Regions from separate parts of the Ensifer sp. SSB1 genome, predicted to be linked through region 2. Evidence: riboswitches for the same ligand, from Rfam matches in the RefSeq annotation. Region 2 holds a riboswitch; each other region holds the start of a gene.
What was found. Region 2 has a riboswitch for thiamine pyrophosphate ahead of thiD (bifunctional hydroxymethylpyrimidine kinase/phosphomethylpyrimidine kinase). Riboswitches for the same ligand answer to the same signal wherever they lie in the genome.
Positions count from the first base shown of each region.

Region 1: linked by a shared signal. The riboswitch ahead of thiB (thiamine ABC transporter substrate binding subunit) and the one ahead of thiD (bifunctional hydroxymethylpyrimidine kinase/phosphomethylpyrimidine kinase) in region 2 are both predicted to bind thiamine pyrophosphate.
Region 3: linked by a shared signal. The riboswitch ahead of thiC (phosphomethylpyrimidine synthase ThiC) and the one ahead of thiD (bifunctional hydroxymethylpyrimidine kinase/phosphomethylpyrimidine kinase) in region 2 are both predicted to bind thiamine pyrophosphate.
Region 4: linked by a shared signal. The riboswitch ahead of thiO (glycine oxidase ThiO) and the one ahead of thiD (bifunctional hydroxymethylpyrimidine kinase/phosphomethylpyrimidine kinase) in region 2 are both predicted to bind thiamine pyrophosphate.

Region 1 is NZ_JAEPRP010000003.1:39,825-42,769, forward strand. It holds gene thiP (thiamine/thiamine pyrophosphate ABC transporter permease ThiP) at 1-265, opposite strand, end outside; gene thiB (thiamine ABC transporter substrate binding subunit) at 273-1,301, opposite strand; TPP riboswitch at 1,351-1,468, opposite strand; gene I8N66_RS01130 (GNAT family N-acetyltransferase) at 1,607-2,092, shown strand; gene I8N66_RS01135 (thiamine diphosphokinase) at 2,177-2,827, shown strand; gene I8N66_RS01140 (ABC-F family ATP-binding cassette domain-containing protein) at 2,831-2,945, shown strand, end outside.
Region 2 is NZ_JAEPRP010000204.1:8,300-11,244, reverse strand. It holds partial or broken gene I8N66_RS32460 (glycosyltransferase family 4 protein) at 1-101, shown strand, start outside; gene thiD (bifunctional hydroxymethylpyrimidine kinase/phosphomethylpyrimidine kinase) at 246-1,055, opposite strand; TPP riboswitch at 1,265-1,367, opposite strand; gene I8N66_RS32450 (helix-turn-helix transcriptional regulator) at 1,544-1,774, opposite strand; gene I8N66_RS32445 (hypothetical protein) at 1,914-2,597, shown strand; gene I8N66_RS32440 (hypothetical protein) at 2,778-2,945, shown strand, end outside.
Region 3 is NZ_JAEPRP010000021.1:33,885-36,829, forward strand. It holds gene I8N66_RS07785 (sigma-54 dependent transcriptional regulator) at 1-1,062, shown strand, start outside; TPP riboswitch at 1,160-1,288, shown strand; gene thiC (phosphomethylpyrimidine synthase ThiC) at 1,378-2,945, shown strand, end outside.
Region 4 is NZ_JAEPRP010000045.1:17,214-20,158, reverse strand. It holds gene I8N66_RS13615 (8-amino-7-oxononanoate synthase) at 1-106, opposite strand, end outside; partial or broken gene bioB (biotin synthase BioB) at 103-1,118, opposite strand; TPP riboswitch at 1,529-1,649, shown strand; gene thiO (glycine oxidase ThiO) at 1,810-2,781, shown strand; gene thiS (sulfur carrier protein ThiS) at 2,778-2,945, shown strand, end outside.

The DNA.
Region 1 (2,945 bases), on a different contig from region 2:
AGATGCGACCGAAGAACCGAGGCCGCCGCGCCAGTGCCCGCGCCACGGGAATGGCGAACAGCACCGACAGCAGCGTCGAGAGGGTTGCCTGCAGCAGCGTGAAGCGGGTGACGCGCCAGATATAGGCGTCGAACAGGTTGCCTTCGTTCGTGCCGGCGGTCTGGGCGAGCAAGGCTGCGATCGCCAGGCCGACGAAGAGCAGGAAGGCGCCGAGGCAGAGCGCCCCGGCGACAACAGTCATGCGGTTTTCGCGCAGTGCGAACAATCCGGCCTCAGCTCTTGCTCATGGCGGCAAGCCATTCGTCGATCCAGGCCTTGCGGTTCTTCGCGACTTCTTCCGACGGCAGCAGGAAGGTCTTCTCCGGATTGACCAGCTTGTTGAAGGCATCCGGCAGCGGCTCGCTGGTGACGCCGACCGGCATCATCCAGTTGGTCGTCGGGATGATCGACTGGAACTCCGGCCCGGTCATGAAGCTCAGGAACTGTTTTGCCAGGTCCGGCTCCTTGGCATGCTTGGTCATGCCGGCGACTTCGATCTGGATGTAGTGGCCTTCGGAGAAGGCCGCCGCCTGGTAGCGCTCGTTGTTTTCCGCGACCATGTGATAGGCCGGCGAGGTGGTGTAGGAGAGCACCATCGGTGCTTCGCCCTTGGTGAAGAGGCCGTACGCTTCCGACCAGCCGGGAGTGACGGTCAGAACGCGGTCCTTGAGCTTAGCCCAGGCAGCGCCGGCCTCGTCGCCATAGACGGCCTTGACCCAGAGCAGCAGGCCGAGGCCCGGCGTCGAGGTGCGCGGGTCCTCGATGACGATCTTCTGTGACGGGTCGCCTTCGACGAGCTCCTTCAGACTCTTCGGTGGCGTCTTCAACGTTTCGGTATCGTAGACGACGGCGAAGTGGCCGTAATCATAGGGAAGGAAGGTATCGTCGGAGAAGCCGCCCGGAACCTTCAGCTCCTTGGCATCGACGCCGTGCGGCGCGAAGAAGCCGGTCGCCTTGGCTTCCGCCACGAGGTTGGTATCGAGGCCGAGCACGATGTCGGCCTTCGAGGCGTCGCCTTCGAGCTTCAGGCGGGTGAGCAATTCGACACCATCGGCGACGCCGACATAATTGACCTTGCACTCGCAGGTCTTTTCGAAGGCTTCCGCCACCTTGGCGCCCGGGCCCCATTCGGTGATGAAGCTCTCATAGGTATAGACCGTCAGCGTCTTGTCGGCTGCCGTTGCATGGTGGGCGAAGACGAGACTTGCGGTAGCAGCCAGAGCTAGCCGGCTAAACAGTTTGTGTTGCGATAAATTGGACATGGCAGGCACCTCTCCCAAAGTTCGTTGTTGCATGGGAAAAGGGCGTATCGATCCGATCGCGTCTAATCCCTCCGCCGGTATGAGCCGGATCAGGTTCCGCGGGTTGGCGTTGCACGCCTCTCAGCCTCCGGCCGCTATGCGGTCGGGAGGCACCCCGTTAGAGCGGCAAAAGATTTACCGCCACGTTGGTTCCATGGCAAGCGATGTTTGGGGGGAGCCGAAAGTGGCGCCTTGGAGCGGGGCATTGGCTCGTATTTGCGTAAGCCGCCAACTGCGCTACACCACTGCAGCGAGGAGGAAACGCCATGCCAGATATGCTCGTTCGACTTTACGCCCTGCCGTCTCAGCCTCAGTCGAGGCTTGGAGCGGGTATCAGCATTCGCCGTGCCATGGCGCCGGAGCGCCGCCTGGTCGTCTCCTGGATCGAGAAGACCTTTGGTGCCGGCTGGGCGGGCGAGGCGGAAGCGGCCTTCTCTTCCACCCCGACGCGCATGCATGTCGCGGTGCACGAGGAAAAGATCGTCGGCTTTGCCTGCCACGACGTGACCGCGCTCGGCTTCTTCGGTCCGACTGGCGTCGATGAAGGCATGCGCGGCCAGGGGATTGGCGAGGCGCTGCTGATCGCCAGCCTGACGGCGATGCGCGAGGCCGGCTATGGCTATGCAGTCATCGGCGGCGTCGGACCGGCGAAGTTCTACGAGCGGGTAGCCGGTGCGTTCGAGATTCCGGATTCGACCCCGGGCATCTATGCCGGCATGCTGTTTCCAGATCCGGTGCCGGAAGGGCACTGACGGCTTCAGCAAAATTTCGAGAACCGGTCGTCCAACGGTTTTCTTCGTTTTCCTTCCGCGGTCCTTTGCGCTATGGGCTTTGCCATGGCTCGATCGACCTTCACCATTCTGCTTGGCGGCGCCCTTTCGCTGACCGACCGGCTGACACGACAGCTGAGCGGAAGCCGCTTCGTTGCAGCTGACGGCGGCATGCGCCATGCCCGTTTGCTCGGCGTCGTACCCGATGTCTGGGTCGGCGATTTCGATTCGACCGAAGACGCGTTGCTTTCCGAGTTCGCCTCCGTTCCACGCGAGCCCTATCCGGCGGCAAAGGCGGCGACGGATGGCGAGATCGCGGTTGAGGCAGCGCTATCGCGCGGCGCCGATCGGCTGATTTTCGCGGGCGCGCTCGGCGGCACCCGCAGCGACCACGCCTTCATGCATCTGCTGCATGCTGTCGCCCTTGCCGAGCGTGGGCTTCCGGTGCTGATGACCTCGGGCGAGGAAGAGGCCTATCCGCTGCTTGCCGGTCCGCTCGAGCTCGACCTGCCGAAGGGTTGCCTCTTCTCGGTGCTAGGTCTGACCGAACTTACCGGCCTTTCGATCGTCAATGCGCGCTATCCGCTCGACGATTTCACCCTGCCGTTCGGCTCGTCCCGAACCGTTTCCAACGTTGCGGAGGGTCCCCTTCGCTTCACTCTCAAGAGCGGTCGCGCCATCGTGCTTGCCCGCCCTTATGATCTTTCCGGAGCCTGAGCCTTGGCGCCTCCCATTCTGAAACTCGACGATATCTTCCTTACCTTTGGCGGCACGCCGCTTCTGGCCGGCGCGAACCTGCAAGTGGAGCCGGGTGACCGCATCTGCCTGGTCGGGC
Region 2 (2,945 bases):
GCCCGATGAGCCATGTCGACTGTGGCCGCGAGCATGTCGCGCTCTACCGAAAACTGCTCAAGGCAGAGCAGCCGGCTCACGCCAGCGCCGCGGTAGCCTGAACCAAAACGCGCGTCCTCCGTTACTCATCTTGTGTTTGCAGGCGACGAGCTTCCGGCTTCCGATCCGGGAATTCTGTTGCCCTTTAAACAATGCAATAGCCTAGTTTCCTAAAGCTAAGCATGAACAAGGCTCCGGGAATGGAATTAATCGCCGCTGGACCCCCACCACCGATGAAAGTGATGGACCGGCCCCCGCCCCTGCCCGATTTTCAAAGCGGCGCCGGCAACAAGCGCCTCATGCAGATAGGTCTTGGCGGCCACCACCGCGTCTTCAAGCGTCTGCTGGCGAGCAAGACCAGCGGCAATTGCGGCTGACAGCGTGCAGCCGGTGCCATGATCGTTCCTCGTCTCGACCCGCGGACGCACCAAGCGCAACGGTGTATCCCCACTAAAGAGGATATCCACCGCCTCGTCGCCCTTCGCATGTCCGCCTTTCATCAGCACTGCACGCGCACCATACTTCAGAAGCATCTCCGCCTGACGCGCCATTTCCGCCTCGTTCTCCGCAATCGCGCGTCCTGTCAACAACGCCGCTTCGGGCAAGTTCGGCGTCACGATGAGGCCAAGCGGCAGCAACTCCTCCTTGAGCGTCGCGATCGCATCCGCGCGCAACAAGACGTCACCGGAAGTGGCAATCATCACCGGATCGATGACTGCCATCTGTTGATAGCGCTTCAGGCCGGATGCGATCGCGGCAATGGTCTCCTGGCGGGACACCATCCCGATTTTCACTGCACCAACGGCGAGATCTGAAAACACGGCGTCCAACTGCGCAGCAACGACGGCCGGAGAGATATCCTCGACAGCCGTGACACCCCGGGTGTTCTGCGCCGTGACAGCGGTAATCACGCTGGCTCCATAGACGCCAAGCGCCGAAAACGTCTTAAGATCCGCCTGGACGCCGGCGCCACCACCTGAATCCGAGCCTGCGATGGTAACGGCGATAGCGGTCATGGCTGGTTCCACCTGGGAGCAGAGGTACCCTCAAGATGCCGGGTGCTTCCAAGTATCAGCGAGGAAACCGAATGATCAAGACCAGGCATCGGTTGGCTCGTCTCTCGGAATCCTACCTCGCAATATTCCACACTCTGTGCAGGCACCAACGATCTCCCAAAAACAAATGACGGAGATCCAAATGAACGGCGGAGACGCGGCTGATGTGCCAGATAGGCCCTTGCCGTTCCTCCGCCGGTATGATCCGGATCAGGTTCAAGGGTCTGGCTCGCCGCCGTCTCAGCACCGTCAGGTGCGCCCCTCGGCAACGGAGGAAGCTAGGGGAGCGCGGGAGGTGATGTCAACTATTGGCGATCAACATTGCATCACCGTGTTCCCCACCACGTCCGCAGCTGCCACAAGTATGGTCAGCGGCGCTGCCGCAAAGTCGCTCCAATGCGACACTAAGACGGTTCAGCGTGAATCTCGATCGCGTCGTTGCCTTTGATTTAGGCTCTTGGTTTGGAAAAGCGGACACCGGCGCCGCCACCGTTTTCTGGGATGAACTCTATACCAGCTTTCTCAAAAGCCGATCGGACGACGTCGATGGTCGCCTCTCGAAGCCGCTCGCCGCGCTCTAGTCTAGCGATTGTATCGGGCGACACGCCGGCATTTTTCGCTAGATCCCGTGTGCCCCAACCCAGCGCTGCGCGCGCCATCTTACATTGAATCGGCATCATTTCGTAACACCGATACGATTTTCTATTGAAGTGCACTGCATTACTCGTTATCGTATCCCTGTTACGAGTTCCACGCCGTTTCTGGTATGAGGTACCACAAGCGGCCTAGACCCAAATCTAGCTTTAGAGAGCTTGGATCATGGCTGATTCTGAGAATAGCAGAACTATGCCTGCAATTATGCGTGGAAAAGAAAATCCGCAGGGCGGCGCTGCAGAAAATATGCCCCGTCTGATCGACCGCAGAAACCTGCTTCCTGTTGCTTCACGCGTGTTAAACGCGCAGGTCGCGGAAGTCGGCGGTCAGCGACGAGCGAGCGGGCCCACGCCTGTAAGGGAAATGTGGCCCCGGTGGTACGCTTGCCATCAACAGCGGGTGCGAGCGACGCGCCTTAGGCAAAAGGTCGAAGCGGAAATGCTGGAAATCGCGGGTGGCTTTCCGGTGGTCGAGCTGAAGCTTGCTGGAAACGATCCGCCCATCGTCGTCCAGTCCTTGCCCGGCATTAATCGACTGGCTAATCAACTGGACGCGGAGCGGCTGTCCGAGGCACGAGCCGAACTTCGTCGACGCAGGAAGCAATGGAAAGACGCCGACCAGCGATTGGGATACAGTGCGGCGGTCGCTCTGGAACAGGAGCTCGCGGAGCAAGCAGGGATATCCGGACGGGTTATGTGGATCACACGCCCCTCTTCGCTGACAGAAGTTACCGCAAAGCTTCATTGCTTAATCGTTATGCACGATCCCGACCTGAAGCTCGAAGATCCGCCCTGGCCAGAACTTCGGACGATGCTGAAGGATCTTGTTCGACTTGGAGAACGCACCTGAAGCGGCTGGAAGACGTTATGGAGTTGTTACGGCGGCAGATGAAACACACTCGAGGGCACGTTCCTCAACACGGTCGCCAACCACCAAATCAACCGCTTCCGTCAGAATGATGAAAGCTGCTGGCGATCAACAACGAAGCTGTCAGACGGAATTTTCACTCAATCTTGGAGAGCAACCTGAATGGGCCTTGCGTATCCTGGCGAAACAGCAAATGTCCGGGACATAATGAACTTGGCGGCGCAGTACAAAGACGCTGCCGTGGAGCTTGGTCAGGGGCTATCTAAACTCCACCGCATCCCACAACGTCTTCTCGCTCTGCATTCGATCGAACTCTATCTAAACGCTCTT
Region 3 (2,945 bases), on a different contig from region 2:
CCAAAACCCTTTGCCGCCGACCGGCTGGTGCAGAGCGTGCGACGTGCACTCGAAAAGCGAAAGCTCGTCATGGAAAACCGCGCGCTGAAACGGGCCGCGGAGGCAGCCGGAGACAGCCTGCCGCTGATCGGCCAGACGCCAGTCATGGAACGCTTGCGCCAGACGATTCGGCACATCGCCGATACCGATGTGGACGTGCTGGTCGCCGGCGAAACCGGCAGCGGCAAGGAAGTGGTCGCGACCCTGCTCCACAACTGGAGCCGGCGCCGCAACGGCAACTTCGTGGCGCTGAATTGCGGGGCGCTGCCGGAAACGGTGATCGAAAGCGAACTCTTCGGCCACGAACAGGGCGCCTTTACCGGCGCCTTGAAGAAGCGCATCGGCCGGATAGAGCATGCGAACGGCGGTACGTTGTTTCTCGACGAGATCGAGGCGATGCCGCCGGCAACGCAGGTGAAGATGCTGCGTGTTTTGGAAGCGCGCGAGATCACGCCACTCGGCACCAACCAGGTGCGACGGGTCGATATCCGCGTCATCGCTGCTGCCAAGATCGATCTCGGCAATCCGGTTGAGCGCGGCGATTTCCGAGAAGATCTCTACTTCAGATTGAATGTCGTGACGCTATCGATCCCGCCTCTGCGCGAACGCCGCGACGATATCCCGCTGCTGTTCTCGCACTTCCTGACCCGGGCAGCCGAGCGCTTCAGGCGCGACGTACCCATGATCTCGCCGGCTGCGCAACAGCACCTGATGACCCATGCCTGGCCCGGCAATGTGCGCGAACTCTCGCACTTTGCCGAACGGGTGGCGCTTGGTGTCGAAGGCCCACTCGGACAAGCGATTGCGCCTGCCAAACAGCCGGGATTTGCGCTACCCGAACGGCTCGAACGCTATGAGGCGGAAATCCTGAAGGAGGCGCTGCGCACCCAGCGTGGCGACGTCAAGGCGACGATCGAAGCGCTCGGAATTCCGCGCAAGACCTTCTACGACAAGCTCCAGCGCCATGGTATCAACCGCGCCGACTACGCTGAGCGGTCGGCACCGGATAAGGCCGACCGCTAGCGCCAAACTCACTTCCGCAAACACACGTATTAGGTGCATCTTCATCGACAGGCGAATTCGCGCTTGACGTCCCGGGCCGATCAATGGCTATGATCTAGGCATTCACCAGGGGGGTCCCGCAAGGGGCTGAGATTCTGCTGGATGGTCGGCTTGCCGGCTATAGCGCAGTGACCCGTTGAACCTGATCCAGTTCATACTGGCGTAGGGACGGTGCAGATATCGAAGCCAGGATTCCGTGCGTCCAGCATCTGGCGGAGCGTCTTTCATCTTTCCGGCATCAGAACTGGGTCTCCAATCGCAACTTGGAGCCTCGTCATGAATATTGCCACCAAACCTACTCCCCTCTCGGTCACGCAAGGCCCGCTTCCCGCCTCCCGCAAGATCCACAAGCCGGGCATCCTTCACCCGGATATCCGCGTACCGATGCGCGAGATCGCGCTGCACCCGACCTCGGGCGAGCCGCCGGTCACGGTCTATGATTCCTCCGGCGACTACACAGCCGACGACGCCGAGATCCGCATCGAGGACGGTCTGCCGCGGCTCCGCCGCAACTGGATCGTCGACCGCGGCGATGTGGAAACCTATGAGGGACGCACCGTCCGCCCGGAGGACAACGGCTTTGTGAGCGGAGACCGGCTGACGCCGACCTTCCCGTTCCAGCACGCACCGCTGAAGGCAACGGCTGGCCGCGCAGTGACCCAGCTTGCCTATGCCCGCGCCGGCATCATCACGCCCGAAATGGAGTTCGTCGCCATCCGCGAAAATCTCGGCCGCGAGGCGGCGCGGGCGAAGGTCCGCGACGGCGAGAGCTTCGGCGCCCACATCCCCGACCATGTAACGCCGGAATTCGTTCGCCAGGAAATTGCCAGCGGCCGGGCGATCCTGCCCGCCAACATCAACCACCCGGAATCCGAACCGATGATCATCGGACGGAACTTCCTGGTGAAAATCAATGCCAATATCGGCAACTCCGCCGTCACCTCGTCTATGGCCGAAGAGGTCGAGAAGATGGTCTGGGCGACCCGCTGGGGCGCCGACACGGTCATGGACCTCTCGACCGGCCGCAACATCCACAACATCCGCGAATGGATCATCCGGAATTCACCGGTTCCGATCGGCACCGTGCCACTTTACCAGGCTCTGGAAAAGGTCAACGGCATTGCCGAGAACCTCACCTGGGAAGTCTATCGCGACACATTGATCGAGCAGGCCGAACAGGGCGTCGACTACTTCACCATCCATGCCGGCGTCCGCCTGCATTACATCCCGCTCACCGTCGATCGCGTCACCGGCATCGTTTCGCGCGGCGGCTCGATCATGGCCAAGTGGTGTCTGCACCACCACCGCGAAAGCTTCCTCTACGAGCATTTCGAGGAGATCTGCGACATCTGCCGCGCCTATGACGTCTCCTTCTCGCTCGGCGACGGCCTGCGCCCGGGCTCGATCGCCGACGCCAACGACGCCGCGCAATTCGCCGAACTCGAAACGCTGGGCGAACTTACAAAGATCGCCTGGGCCAAGGATTGTCAGGTGATGATCGAAGGCCCCGGTCACGTCCCGATGCACAAGATCAAGGAGAACATGGACAAGCAGCTCACCGTTTGCGGCGAAGCGCCGTTCTACACGCTCGGACCGCTGACGACGGACATCGCACCGGGCTACGACCACATCACCTCGGGCATCGGCGCGGCCATGATTGGCTGGTTCGGCACCGCCATGCTCTGCTACGTCACGCCGAAGGAGCATCTCGGCCTGCCCGACCGAAATGACGTCAAGGTGGGTGTCATTACCTACAAGATCGCCGCCCACGCCGCCGACCTCGCCAAGGGCCATCCGGCCGCTCAGGTGCGCGACGACGCGCTCTCGCGCGCCCGCTTCGAGTT
Region 4 (2,945 bases), on a different contig from region 2:
TGGAGGTGAAATCCATACCACCGCCGACGACCAGTTCGCGTCGGCGCCCCTTTCGATCGAGGCCGCTAAGCGTCTTCTCGTGGCGCGCGAGGAGGGCCACGGTCATTCGGCCGCGTCCTCTTTTGCCGCAAGTGCCATCGGCTTCAGCCCGAGGCGGCGGAACAGGGACGCATCGTGATCCTCGCCGGGATTGTCGGCTGTCAGCAGCGTCTCGCCGACGAAGATCGAATTGGCGCCGGCAAAGAAACAGAGCGCCTGCGTCTCGTCGCTCATATCGGTGCGGCCGGCGGAAAGCCGGACATGCGACTGCGGCATCAGGATGCGCGCCAGCGCGATGGTGCGAACGAAATCGATCGGATCGACAGGTGCGGCATCGGCAAGCTTCGAGCCCGGGATCGGGATCAGCATATTGATCGGCACGCTTTCCGGCGGCACCGGCAGATTGGCGAGCGTTACCAGCATCGAGATCCGGTCGTCTGCCGTCTCGCCCATGCCGAGAATGCCACCGGCACAGACCTTGATGCCGGCGTCGCGGACATTGGCGAGCGTCTCCAGCCGGTCGGCAAAGCTGCGGGTGGTGATGATTTCGCCGTAGAAGCGCTCCGACGTATCGACATTGTGGTTGTAGTAATCGAGCCCGGCGTCGGCGAGCCGCTCGGACTGTTCCGGGGTCAGCATGCCAAGCGTCATGCAGGTCTCCATGCCGAGTGCCCGCACGCCGCTGATCATGGCGACGATCGCCTCCATGTCACGCTCCTTCGGGCTGCGCCAGGCGGCGCCCATGCAGTAACGTGTCGCGCCGCCATCCCTCGCCTTCCTCGCTTCCGCAAGAACCCGCTCGACTTCCATCAATTTCGACGCCTTGAGCCCGGTCGGGTAATGCGCCGACTGGCTGCAATAGCCGCAATCTTCCGCGCAGCCGCCGGTCTTGATCGACAGCAGGCGGCTCATCTGGATGGAGTTGGGTCGAACGCGGCGCGATGGGCGGACTGCGCGCGATAGAGGAGGTCGTTGAACGGCAGATTATAGATTTTTTTTGCATCAGCCAGAATCCAACGCGGCTCGGTCGCTTTAGCGGTGGCTGAAGTCGACTCGGTCGAACTGTTTACGTCGAGCATGTGTGTTCATTTCCCCGTTCGCGAACCAGTAAAATAGATAGAATCCATAATTATCTATAATTTTCACAAGGACGGGTTAGGGCAACCACTTTTAAGTAGTCACGTGCGCAATTAAGCAATCCAAGGATGCAATATCACGATCCAGCAGGTGACATGAAGGCAACAAACGGCATCGTTTTCCGCTCGGTGAATTGAATTCGGGATAGCAGCAATGAACTCGCAACATCCTGCTCTAATGAGCTTTCCTCCCAACTCATCTGCAGATCTATCGACGCGAGCCGCCTCAACAACGCAGAGACTCAGCAACTTATGCCTCATCCAATTTTTATAGATAATTTTGGCTGGAGGCACTCGGCGTGATGCTCGCATCGGCGGCTCTTGACAAAATCCGGTCCAGCCGTTCAGTTTGAAGCATTCACCAGGGGTGTCCCGGCAAGGGGCTGAGATTCTGCCAGGCGGTTTCCGCGGCGCAGTGACCCGTTGAACCTGATCCAGTTCATACTGGCGTAGGGACGGTGCAGACATCGCTGCCGCATTCGCGTTCGCGCGAGCCTATCGCGGCAAGGCGTCCTTCCATCCCCTACGGCGCGAACTGGGTCTCCAACTATGGAGCCTCGGCAGTGCGTATCATCATCGCGACTTTGCTTCTTTCGGGCCGGCGGCCGGTTCCGCACCGTGGGGCGCATTGACCATGCGCGTCCTGATCAAAGGCGCCGGTGTCGTCGGACTGGCCTTGGCGCATGAACTGAATGGTCGCGGCGTCGAAGTTGCCGTTGCGGAGCGGCAGGCGGACTTCGGCGGTGCAGCATCCTGGTTTGCCGGCGGCATGCTGGCGCCCTGGTGCGAGCGCGAAAGTGCCGAGGAAGCGGTACTGACGCGCGGCATCGGCGCCATCGACTGGTGGGACCGGGCGCTTCCGGGCGAAGTATCGCGCAACGGCACGCTGGTCGTCGCCCCGGCACGAGATGCCGGCGAACTCAAGCGCTTCGCTTCGCGCACGTCCGGCTTCGAATGGCTTGACGCAGCGGCGATCGCGCGGCTGGAGCCGGCGCTTGCCGGGCGCTTCCAGCAGGCGCTGTTCTTTCCCGGCGAAGCACATATCGATCCTCGCCGGGCACTTGTCTTGCTGCGGCAAAAGCTGGTCGAGCGTGGCGTTGCCTTCGTCGAAGAGACGGATGACGGCAGCGGCCACGATATGATCGCCGACTGTGGCGGCGCGTCTCGGATCGGCGCCATTGCCGGCCTGCGCGGCGTGCGCGGCGAGATGCTCTATCTGCAGACAGGCGAAGTAGAGCTGTCGCGACCGGTTCGGCTCATCCATCCGCGCATCCCGCTCTACATCGTGCCGCGCGGCGATGGGCTCTTCATGTGCGGGGCGACCATGATCGAAACCCACGATGGCGGGCCGATTGCCGCCCGCTCACTGATGGAACTCCTGAACGCCGCTTACACGCTGCACCCGGCCTTTGGCGAAGCGCGTCTCATCGAAACCGGAACCGGCGTCCGGCCGGCCTTTGCCGACAACCTGCCGCGCGTCATGTGCGCTGGAAACACCATCACGCTCAACGGGCTTTACCGCCACGGTTTCCTGCTCTCGCCAGCTCTGGCCGAGGAGGCGGCGGATCTTGCCCTTGCCCGGAACCTGAAGGGAGATGCCGCATGAAACTGATCGTCAACGGCGAGGATCACGACCTCGCAGTCGCGAACCTTGCCGAACTTCTGGCCGCACTCGACTTTGAAGGCGATTGGCTTGCCACCGCCGTCAACGGCGAGCTGGTACATCGGACGGATCGCTCGGCCCATGCCCTGAGCGATCGCGACCGGATC